Regions from separate parts of the Bacillus sp. C28GYM-DRY-1 genome, predicted to be linked through region 1. Evidence: predicted binding sites of a transcription regulator. Region 1 holds the regulator's gene; the other holds the start of a gene.
What was found. The regulator Rex, encoded in region 1, represses fermentation and respiration genes when NADH is low (regulators of the CRP and FNR family bind a similar motif). The targets are predictions, from matches to a motif close to TTGTGAAATATTTCACAA.
Positions count from the first base shown of each region.

Region 2: Q3W56_RS16440 (YwiC-like family protein) is a predicted target of Rex. The motif match lies at 2,938-2,955, and genes of this name have one in related genera.

Region 1 covers NZ_JAUMKF010000004.1:182,150-188,182, reverse strand. The annotation lists gene Q3W56_RS06535 (ABC-F family ATP-binding cassette domain-containing protein) at 1-684, opposite strand, end outside; gene moaC (cyclic pyranopterin monophosphate synthase MoaC) at 810-1,322, shown strand; gene Q3W56_RS06525 (redox-sensing transcriptional repressor Rex) at 1,319-1,966, shown strand; gene tatAY (sec-independent protein translocase protein TatAY) at 1,988-2,161, shown strand; gene tatC (twin-arginine translocase subunit TatC) at 2,168-2,932, shown strand; gene Q3W56_RS06510 (YdiK family protein) at 2,969-3,160, opposite strand; gene Q3W56_RS06505 (CPBP family intramembrane glutamic endopeptidase) at 3,157-3,891, opposite strand; gene groES (co-chaperone GroES) at 4,129-4,413, shown strand; gene groL (chaperonin GroEL) at 4,460-6,033, shown strand, end outside.
Region 2 covers NZ_JAUMKF010000019.1:52,380-58,412, forward strand. The annotation lists gene Q3W56_RS16430 (nitrate reductase subunit alpha) at 1-2,203, opposite strand, end outside; gene Q3W56_RS16435 (cyclic nucleotide-binding domain-containing protein) at 2,405-2,881, opposite strand; gene Q3W56_RS16440 (YwiC-like family protein) at 3,024-3,743, shown strand; gene fnr (fumarate/nitrate reduction transcriptional regulator Fnr) at 3,776-4,492, opposite strand; gene narK (nitrate transporter NarK) at 4,590-5,777, opposite strand; gene argS (arginine--tRNA ligase) at 5,911-6,033, opposite strand, start outside.

The DNA of each region.
Region 1 (6,033 bases):
TTGGTTTACTACTTTGTCCAAAAAGTAGCGGTCATGCGAAACAATGAGAATGGCGCCTGAATAGCCTTGCAAATAATGTTCAAGCCAGGTTAACGTATCAATATCGAGATGGTTTGTCGGCTCATCGAGAATGAGCAAATCAGGCTGTGTTAACAGAAGCTTACCGAGGGCCAGCCTTGTTTTCTGCCCCCCGCTGAGGCTTTGCACCTGTGTTGAATCGTCAAAATGGCTGAAACCAAGTCCATGAAGCACAGATCTGACATCCGCTTCATATTGATAGCCACCTTTATCTTTGAATTCCTGCTGAAGCCGGTCATACGTTTTCATGATGCTTTCCAGTTCACCAGGGTCAGCTGCCGCCATTTTTTCTTCGATAGCCCGCATATCCTTTTCCATTTCTTTTAAGTGGTCAAAAACAGTCAGCAGCTCTTCTTTTATGGTAAGCTTAGAAACCAAGCCCGTATGCTGGGCGAGATATCCCATTGTCATATCTTTTGGTTTAATGATTTCGCCCTTTTCATACGAAAGCTGGCCTGCGATAATTTTAAGCAGCGTGGATTTTCCCGCGCCATTTCTTCCAACAATGGCGACGCGATCACGATTTCTGACTTCCAGCTTTATATTGTTTAAAATAGTATCAGCACCAAATGATTTGGACAGCTGATTAACTTGTAAGATCATCATATTATTTCACCTCTGCTATAATAAGTTAAGTGTAGCTTATGAACCAGAAGTCAGCAAACAATACATTGGCCGAATAAGACATAGAGAAGAAAATAGTGTATGATCTGTTTAAGGAGAGTTTTAATATGAATGGATTTTCTCATTTTAATGAACAGGGCAGAGCCCAGATGGTGGACATCAGCGAAAAATCTTCGACTGTCCGTACTGCGGCGGCTGTTTCAAGCGTACACATGAAAAATGAAGTGTACGAGAAAATACAAAGTCACGATATCGGCAAAGGAGATGTACTGGCTGTTGCACAGGTGGCAGGCATTATGGCCGCAAAGCAAACGTCGAATATCATTCCGATGTGCCATCCGCTTTCATTGAGCGGGGTAGATATATCGTTTGACTGGCAAATAAAAGAAGCAGAAGTTATACTTCATATAAAAGCACAGGTCAAAACGAAAGGGAGTACAGGTGTGGAAATGGAAGCGCTCACTTCTGCATCGGTGTGCGCTCTTACCGTTTACGATATGTGTAAGGCTCTTGATAAGGGAATGGTCATCGGTCCTACTTTCTTGCTGGAGAAAACAGGCGGGAAAAACGGTGACTTTAAAAGAGAACTATCCGAGTATAATGTGGAGGACCAAAAATGAATAAGGATCAATCAAAAATTCCGCAGGCGACGGCAAAACGGCTGCCGCTTTACTATCGCTTTTTAAAGAATCTGCATGCATCAGGAAAACAGCGTGTATCATCCGCTGAACTCAGTGATGCCGTAAAGGTTGATTCTGCCACGATTCGCAGGGATTTTTCCTATTTTGGAGCTCTTGGCAAAAAAGGATACGGATATAATGTGGATTATTTGCTGTCATTTTTCCGAAAAACGCTTGATCAGGATGAGATGACAGACGTCATCTTGATTGGTGTGGGGAACTTGGGAACGGCATTTCTTCACTATAATTTCACAAAAAATAATAACACAAAAATTTCTATGGCTTTTGATATAAATGAGAGTAAAATAGGAACTGAGGTAGGCGGCGTGCCTGTCTATAACCTTGACGACCTTGAACAACACGTGAAAAATGAATCAGTTGCCATTCTTACAGTGCCAGCAGTTGCCGCTCAATTGATTACAGACAGATTGGTCGCATTAGGAATCAAGGGAATTCTTAATTTTACGCCGGCCCGTTTGAATGTGCCGGAACACATTCGAATTCATCATATAGATTTAGCTGTAGAGCTTCAGTCACTGGTTTATTTCTTGAAGCATTATTCAGTTTTAGAGGAAATCGAATAGAGGGAAAGGAGGAGCCCAAATATGCCGATCGGTCCTGGAAGCCTTGCTGTTATCGCCATCGTTGCTCTGATCATCTTCGGTCCCAAAAAGCTGCCTGAGCTGGGGAAAGCTGCAGGAGACACACTTCGTGAATTCAAAAATGCTACTAAAGGATTAACGAGTGATGACGAGGAAAAAAAGAAAGAAGATCAGTAAGTTAGGATGACACGAATGAAAGTGAATCAAATGTCGCTTCTGGAGCATATTGCTGAGCTTCGAAAACGATTGCTGGTTGTGGCGCTGGCATTTGTCGTTTTCTTTATCGCAGGATTTTTTTTAGCAAAGCCCATGATTGTTTATTTGCAAAAAACGGATGAAGCGAAGGAGCTTACACTTAATGCGTTTAATCTGACAGACCCGCTTTTTGTGTTTATGCAATTCGCGTTTATCATCGGGATTGTCCTGACCTCACCGATTATTCTTTATCAGCTTTGGGCTTTTGTGAGCCCAGGCCTCTATGAGAAAGAGCGCAAAGTAACGCTCAGCTACATTCCGATCTCTATTTTGCTGTTTTTAGCGGGCTTATCTTTTTCATATTATATTTTATTTCCTTTTGTTGTTGATTTTATGAAGCGGATTTCTCAGGATTTGAATGTCAATCAGGTGATCGGAATTAATGAATATTTTCAGTTCCTTCTGCAGCTGACGATTCCGTTTGGACTGTTGTTCCAAATGCCGGTTATCCTCATGTTTTTGACCAGGCTTGGAATTGTGACACCGATGTTCTTAACGAAAATTAGAAAGTATGCGTATTTTACGCTGCTTGTGATTGCTGCCCTGATTACTCCGCCTGAGCTTTTGTCTCATATGATGGTCACTGTTCCGCTGTTGATTTTATATGAAATCAGTATTCTTATATCGAAGGCTGCCTATCGGAAAGCGCAGAAAAGCAGTGCTGCCGATCAGGACGTGTCTTCCGGGCAATAATAGAAAATCCATTTCTCATTGAGAAATGGATTTTCTTTATTTCTGGTTCTTTTTGATTTTAAATGAAAAGGCGAACATCTTAAAAGAGATGCTGATGTTGTAAGCGGCGAACACCATCAGCAGGATGGAGTAAAATGACCACATGCTGCCTGGCGAGCTTGCGGCAAGATAAGTAAAGATGCACCCTACGGCAAAATAGATCATTCCCCAAACTACCGGGTTTCTCATAAAAACAATCCTCCAATAATCAATTGCATTTGTGTGCTCTGCTGTTCGAGGTACTTCTGAACAGGTTCAAGCTGCATGATGACGACAAATGTATTCATCATGACATGGGCGAAAATCGGCACCCATATCCGTTTTGTTCTCGCATATAAAAAGGCAAAGGTAAAGCCCATTGCGGTATAAAGAAGTAGATGCTTCAAATCAGCGTGAACAATACCGAAAATAACCGAGCTGATCAATCCGGCAAAGAAGAAATTTGTTTTTTCATACAGTGTGCCGAAAATGATTTTTCTGAAGATGATTTCTTCTAATATAGGACCGACGACGGAAGAAACCATAATCATGAGCGGGACTGCCTGAATGACATCTAGAATTGCTTGCGTATTCTCTGATTCTCTTCCGATGCCGAATATATAATATTCAATAGAGCCTGCTATTCCTTGAGAGAAAAGGGCAATGAAAAAACCGGCTATCGCCCAAAGGATAGAAAGTCCGATTGAGTCCTTCTTTCCGTTGCGCAGCGTTTCTTTCGGAACAGTTCTCAGAATGAGCAGAACGACAACGAGACAGACGATAAAGCTGATGACGGACCATAATCCTTGGGCATGCAGCATATTCTCCTTGGTAGGCTGTCCTCCGGCATAACCGAATTTAAATAACAAGGGAATCCCGATTAATGCGGAAAACTGCATGATGATATATGTCAGGATAATAAACCAATACTGTTTTCTCAAATGGTATGTACTCCTTTGTTAAGTGTGTTTCGTTCATCTACAGCTATTGTAACATAATCGATACGGGGGTGAAAAAGCTAACGGATACGAGAGCGAAAAGAATCATGTAAGCGTGAAAAATTTTTTATCTTATCACTTGAAATTGGAAGGGAGATTCTTTATTATAAGAATTGTGTTAGCACTCTTTAGTGCTGAGTGCTAAAATTACATATTCATACTATTGAGGAGGTTATTACATTGTTAAAGCCATTAGGTGATCGCGTTGTCATTGAACTCGTAGAATCTGAAGAAAAAACTGCCAGCGGAATTGTGTTGCCGGATTCTGCAAAAGAAAAACCGCAAGAAGGCAAAATCGTGGCAGCTGGTTCAGGTCGCGTGTTAGAAAGCGGAGAGCGCGTTGCTTTAGAAGTAAAAGAGGGCGACCGCATTATCTTCTCAAAATACGCAGGTACTGAAGTGAAATACGAAGGTACTGAATACTTAATCTTACGTGAAAGCGACATTTTAGCTGTTATCGGCTAATTCTTAAATAAACAATACTTAAAACATTTGAGGAGGTCTTGTAAACATGGCAAAAGAAATTAAGTTTAGTGAAGAAGCTCGCCGCGCAATGCTACGCGGTGTCGATGCACTTGCCGATGCTGTAAAAGTAACTTTAGGACCAAAAGGACGCAACGTGGTTCTAGAGAAAAAATTCGGTTCTCCGTTAATCACAAATGACGGTGTAACAATCGCTAAAGAAATTGAACTCGAAGACGCATTTGAAAACATGGGTGCTAAGCTTGTTGCTGAAGTAGCCAGCAAAACAAATGACGTTGCCGGTGACGGTACAACAACTGCGACAGTTCTTGCGCAAGCAATGATCCGTGAAGGCCTTAAAAACGTAACAGCAGGCGCTAACCCTGTAGGCGTGCGTAAAGGTATGGAAAAAGCTGTAGCGGTTGCGATCGAAAACTTAAAAGAAATTTCTAAGCCAATCGAAGGCAAAGAGTCTATCGCTCAGGTTGCTGCGATCTCTGCTGCTGATGAGGAAGTCGGAAGCCTTATCGCTGAAGCAATGGAGCGCGTAGGAAACGACGGCGTTATCACAATCGAAGAGTCTAAAGGTTTCACAACTGAGCTTGAAGTTGTTGAAGGTATGCAATTCGACCGCGGATATGCGTCTCCTTACATGGTAACTGATTCTGATAAGATGGAAGCGGTTCTTGAGAATCCTTACATCTTAATCACAGACAAAAAAATCACAAACATTCAAGAAATCCTTCCTGTGCTTGAGCAGGTTGTTCAGCAAGGCAAACCATTGCTTCTGATCGCTGAGGATGTTGAAGGCGAAGCACTTGCAACACTTGTTGTGAACAAACTTCGCGGCACATTCAACGCAGTTGCTGTTAAAGCTCCTGGCTTCGGTGACCGCCGTAAAGCAATGCTTGAAGACATCGCTGTCCTTACTGGCGGAGAAGTCATCACAGAAGATCTTGGCCTTGACCTGAAATCTACTCAAATCACTCAATTGGGACGCGCTTCTAAAGTTGTTGTTACAAAAGAAAACACAACAATCGTTGAAGGCGCTGGCGAAACAGACAAAATTTCTGCCCGCGTGACTCAAATCCGCGCTCAAGTGGAAGAAACAACTTCTGAATTCGACAGAGAAAAATTACAAGAGCGTCTTGCGAAACTTGCTGGCGGCGTAGCTGTCATCAAAGTCGGCGCTGCGACTGAAACTGAGCTGAAAGAGCGTAAACTTCGCATCGAAGACGCCCTGAACTCAACTCGCGCAGCTGTTGAAGAAGGCATCGTATCCGGCGGTGGTACAGCGCTTGTCAACGTATATAACAAAGTCGCTGCAGTTGAAGCTGAAGGCGATGCGCAAACAGGTATCAACATCGTGCTCCGCGCACTCGAAGAGCCAATCCGTCAAATCGCGCACAACGCTGGACTTGAAGGATCTGTCATCGTTGAGCGCCTCAAAAACGAAGAAATCGGCGTAGGCTTCAACGCTGCAACTGGCGAATGGGTAAACATGATCGAAAAAGGTATCGTTGACCCAACAAAAGTTACACGCTCAGCTCTTCAAAACGCTGCGTCTGTAGCTGCAATGTTCTTAACAACTGAAGCTGTTGTCGCTGACAAGCCAGAAGCAAA
Region 2 (6,033 bases), on a different contig from region 1:
TCATCAAACCGTTTGTCGTCCCCAGCAAATGCTTTAGAAAATATTCATGCCCTTTTCCTGAGCTGGAAATCAGATTTGCCCGCCATACAAAGAGATTTCTTGGGAAATTTACTTCATTGTCAGGATCTTCAATTGCAAATTTCAGCTTTTTCTCTTGAAGCTGTGAGGCCACGTACGCACCAACGTCTTCAGGTGTTGTTACACCCGCTTTTTCAGCTTCTTTGTACAGATCAATGCCATTTTGATTAAACGTCGGGTAAGACGGCAGCCACCCTAATCGCGCTGCCATCACATTGTAATCGGCATGATGCTTGTAGCGGGATGACGCAGCGATCGGTGATGCCAAATCACTGATCGGTTGGTCCTCGTAACGCCACTGATCTGTCGCAAAGTAGAAAAATGAGGTGCCGTTTTGCAGCTTGGGCACGCCCTCCCAGTCCTTTGCATTTGCAATCGTCTGCCATCCTTCAGCAGGGCGGAGCTTTTCCTGCCCCACATAATGGGCCCACCCTCCGCCGTTTACGCCTTGGGCGCCTACCAATAATACAAGATTTAATACTGCCCGGTAGATCGTGTCAGAGTTGAACCAGTGGTTAATTCCCGCCCCTACGATAATCATCGATCGGCCGTCTGTATCGATCGCATTTTGGGCAAACTCTCTGGCTATCTTGATGACGGCTTCTTTTTTAATTCCTGTCATCTGTTCCTGCCAGGCAGGCGTAAACGGCTCAGGATCATCATAGGAGAAAGCTGATCGTTTGCCGATGCCCCGGTTCACGCCGTAGTTAGCCAGGATCAAGTCAAACACGGTCGTGACACAAACCTCTTCGCCGTTCAGGTTCAGTTTTTTTATAGGGAGATCCCGCTCAAGCACTTTGTTGCCGTCATTTGAAAAATACGGGATGCGCACCGTGACGATTTCGTCTTCTATTCCCAGCACAGAGAGACGGGGTTCAATCGGTTCCCCGGTTTCTTCATCAATCATGTGCAGGTTCCATTTCTGCTGCCCATCCCAGCGCGAGCCCATTGTCCCCTGCGGTATGGCAAATGCGCCTGTCTGTTCATTCCAGACTGCAGGCTTCCATTGATCATGCTTTGCCTGCCGCCCGATGTCTTTCGCATGCAGAAAACGCCCCGCTGTGTATACGCCGTTTTCTTTTGACAGGGTGACGAAGAACGGAAAATCCGTGTATTGCTTTGCGTACTCAATGAAACGTTCCGTCTCTTGGTTCACGTAAAATTCCTGTAAAATGACGTGACCCATCGCCATCGCAAGTGCTCCGTCAGTCCCTTGGCGAATACTCAGCCAGTCATCTGCAAACTTTGAGGATTCCGCAAAATCCGGACTGATCGAAATGACTTTAGCGCCTTTATAGCGGGCTTCCGCCAAAAAATGCGCGTCAGGCGTTCTCGTTAACGGAACGTTGGAGCCCCATGTGATGATATAGCCTGAATTGTACCAATCACTGCTTTCCGGAACATCCGTCTGGTCACCCCAAATTTGCGGAGACGCCGGAGGAAGATCCGCATACCAGTCATAAAAACTGAGCATAGGACCGCCGATCAAAGACATAAACCGTGAGCCTGATGCGTGGCTGATCATGGACATGGCCGGAATGGGGGAAAAGCCGACATTCCGGTCAGGCCCGTATTTCATGACTGTATAGAGCAGAGAGGCTGAAATCAGCTTCAGCACCTCCGGCCATTCAGCGCGCACAAAACCGCCCTTCCCTCTTGCCTGTTTATAGGATTTTGCTTTTTCAGGATTTTCAACGATCGATTTCCAAGCATCCAATGGATTTTGATGGGCCAGCAGTGCTTCCCGCCACAAATTGATCAGCACACCGCGTACGTATGGATATTTCACACGGAGCGGGCTGTAGATGTACCATGAAAAACTGGCCCCCCGCGGACATCCTCTCGGTTCGAAATCAGGCATATCCGGGCCTGTTGATGGATAATTCAAGTTTTGTCCTTCCCACGTGACAATTCCGTTTTTCACATAAATATTCCAGCTGCAGGAACCCGTGCAGTTGACGCCGTGAGTGGAGCGAACGACTTTGTCGTACTGCCATCTGTTTCTGTATACATTCTCCCAATCTCGGTCTTCGCGAGTGGTTTGGCTATGTTTATTTGAATGGTGTTCGATAGGAGAGAAATAGTTCAATCTCCTAAACAACGGACTCATTTTCTTTTTCTTCATAAAAGTTCACTCCTTCCGAGTCAGGTGATGCTAAGTTCACTATATACAGAGACAGCCTGTTTCCTTGTGAACTATGTCACACACTTTGTTTTTTTCACAAAATGTTCACACAAAAGGAAGGACTTCCACAGGATGTGATGAAGGCGGGACGCCTGAGTCAATGGCCGCCTTTCATTCAAAGATCAAAAAAACCGGCTCTGTTTAAGAACCGGGCTCGGTATTTTCATCCTGTGATGTATGCAGATAACGCAAAAATAATTGATAGGACCAAAAGACATTTTGCTGAAGCATGGCCAAAAAATTCATTTGCAGCTGTGGATTGTAAGACATGATTTTATTAAATGTGTAGTAAGGAATATTGAGAATCAGAATGTCTGAAGTGGCATTGACTGAGATAAAAGGCGATAAATACATCCCGCCTTTTTCATCAATCAGAAATACATCGCCTTTCTCCCACAGCGCAACGGTTTTCGATCCGTCAGGGAGCCTGCTGTCCATAAAACGGACACTGCCTTTTAATACAATATATACGGATTGAGAATGAAGAAAGGATAGAGAATGATCAGATGTTCCGCTGATAAACGTCCCGTTTTTCAGCAAGGTTTCGACAATGGATAGAGGCACTTCATTAAACATAGGAAGTTGTTTCAGAAATAATAAATAGTCACACTGATTCATAGGAAAGCCTCCTGTGTTAAGGATAGCTTTAGTCTAGCCCGATTGAGCCTGTCCAGCAGTGATGTAATTCACATCTTGTATGATGAATGTCACTTATCGGGAGCATGTCTGCATTTATAATGAAATAAAAAGGAGGATTTCGATGAAAGCGCTGATTCCGAAGCAGCACGGCGCATGGGCAATGCTGCTGATCCCATTTTCACTCGGGATGGTCAAGGGAGGCCCCGTTTTCTGGCATATTCCGCTCTTCCTAGGCTGGCTTTTCCTTTACTTGGCGGTTTATCCCATCACGCTTGCTTTGAAAAAAAAGCAGATCAAATCCTATCTAAAGTGGATATATTATTACGGTGTTCCGGCCTGCTGCTTTTTGATGATTCCTGTCTTTCATAAGCCACCACTCATCTGGGTCGGCGTTTCTTTATTGCCGCTGTTTCTCATTCATATGTATTATTCCCGCCGAAAAAACGAACGGGCGCTAGTGAACGATATTGCGGGTGTCTTGTTCTTTTGTTCAGGCGGGCTTGCGAGCTGCTGGCTGGGGATGGGAACCCTTGACGAGTGGGGTTGGTTTATTTTTTCTCAATCTGCTTTATTTTTTATCGGAAGTTCCTTTTATGTGAAGTCGGTGATACGTGAGAGAAAAAACAGCGTATTTGCATACTGGTCATGGGGATGTCACCTGCTGCTTCCCTTTTTATCCGCTCTTCTTGGAGCAGGATGGGCATTTCTCGCTTTTATCCCAAGCAGTTTGCGGGCATGGTTTTTTCACGGAAGAGACTGGACCGTTAAAACGATCGGCATTCTGGAAATCGTGAATGCCTGCTTCTTTTTTGCCGTCATGTGTATGTTTATCACTAGATAAAAAACCAAGGACCGCCGGCGGCCCTTGGTTTTTCAGTCAATATTGCAAATCTCTAGCGGACAGTTTTCACACTCAATCTCGCATCGCAAAAAGTCCCGTTTATGCAAAATAATTTTCCCGGAATCTTCTATCGAAATTACCCCTTGTTTGCGGAGGTCCCCAAGCATACGGTTGACGCTCTCCCTTGCCGCTGCACAAAACTTTGCCAAATCTTGATTTGTCAGCACTATATTAATCAGAATGCCGTCACTTCGTTGCACACCGTAGCTGTTTGATAAGCGAATAAGGGTGGAGTAGAGCGCCCCCTTTTTGCCGTGAAGAAGCAGATCCCTTATTTTGGACTGGATTTTCCGGAGGTGCGTGCTCATCCATTTCATAAATTCAAATGTCAAAGCACCATTGTGGATTAATTCCTTTTCCAGCTTGTTTTTATTAATGACGAGCACCTCGCCATCCTCTAGCACTCTTGCACTGAGCATATATTTTGGTTCTTCAGTGAAAAGTGTTAATTCCCCGACGATATCATGCTTTTGGCAGATTCTAAGTGTCAGGTCTTTTCCGTCAGATGTCAGCTTGCCGATTTCAATGAGTCCTGATTGAATCAGATAAAGCTCTTCTGCATCCATTCCTTCCCGAAACAAATACGTGTGTTTTTCCATTTTTCTTTTCGTACTAATCGATTCCAGCAAATCATGCAGATCGCTGGAAATAAGATCACTGTCAGATGGTCGAACAGAGAGAAAATTCATGAGCTCACCTCGAAGAAAATCACGTTGTGTATTTATTGTAACGTGAATTGATTTGCCCTCATCCAGAAAAAACTAACAATCTTGTGAATGCCCAGTTTTAGTTGACGCTCTGACTGTTTCTCTCCGTGTGCGTTTTCATTCTTTCCTGCCAATACATCCATATGACAAGGACAAAGCTTGCTAACGCCACTTCAGAAAGCGCCATAAAACCGATCGCGTATTGGCCTGTTGCTTGATAAACACTCGCCAATATCAGCGGAGGGAAAAAACCGCCTAATCCTCCCATGGCAGACACAATCCCATTGGCAACCCCCGCTTGCTTTGAAAAATAGAAAGGCACCAGTTTAAAAACGGTCCCGTTTCCTATGCCTGAGCAGACCGCCACCGTCAATGACCCAAACGTATAAAGGCCGATCGTCGGCGAGAACGATAAGACAATTCCTGATAATGTAAGTCCCGCAAAAACGACCATCAAAATGCGGAGCGGGCTCACTTTATCAGCCAAGAGTCCGCCTACAGGCCTGAGCAGCGTGGAGACGGCAATAAAGCCAGCTGTCCGCAAACCGGCGTCCGCAGGATTCAGCCCAAAGTATTCCACTAAAAAGTTCGGCAGATAGATGGTGAAGGCGACAAAGGCGCCAAACGTAATAAAATAAAAAAGGCTCAGAAACCATAGGATATGATTTCGATAAACGGCTTTGATTTGTGTTTTTACCGAAACATTCACTTTCTTCTCATGCCGGTCGCCGAACAATACGTGCAGCAATGCGAAAACTGCCAGCAGAACCATATACATCTGCACGGTTGCTTTCCATCCCGCAGCTTGTGCGATAACCGGCGCTGCAAATGTAGTAATGGCGGTCCCGATGTTTCCTGCACCGTAAATCCCATTGACGACACCGTGCTTTTCTCTCGGATAATATTTCGGAAGGGATGTCACCCCAATGGAGAATACCGCTCCCCCGATTCCTAAGAAGAAACCGCCCGCGATTAAATCAAACAGAGAATCCGCGATACTGATCCAAAACACCGGAAGCAAGAGCAAGATGAAGCTGATCATAAACATCAGCCGCGCGCCAAACCTGTTCGTCAAATACCCTAAAGGAATGCGGAGAAGCGACCCAAGGATAACGGGAATCGCCGTCACCAAAGAAATCTCGCCTTTGGTTAAATGAATATCTAATGTAATTTGGGAAATGAGTGATGAAATCAGCACCCAAACCATAAACCCTGCCACCAAGCTTAATGACTGTAACGATAATTGAATGTGTTGACGGTTGATCATTTGGCTTGCCCCTTTCAATGATTCAATAATCAGTCTTATCATACAAAAACTCAGCAAACAGGATTGTGAATTACATCACACGTTTTACGCATAAAAAAAGAACAAAGCCCGAAGACTTTGCCCTTTGATATGATTACATTTTTTCCGGAGCCGATACGCCGATCAGCTGAAGCGCATTGTTCAGCGTAATTTGCGTTGCCTTCATTAAAGCTAGGCGCGCGCGGCTTTTCTCTTCATTTTCAGGATCGATAACTTT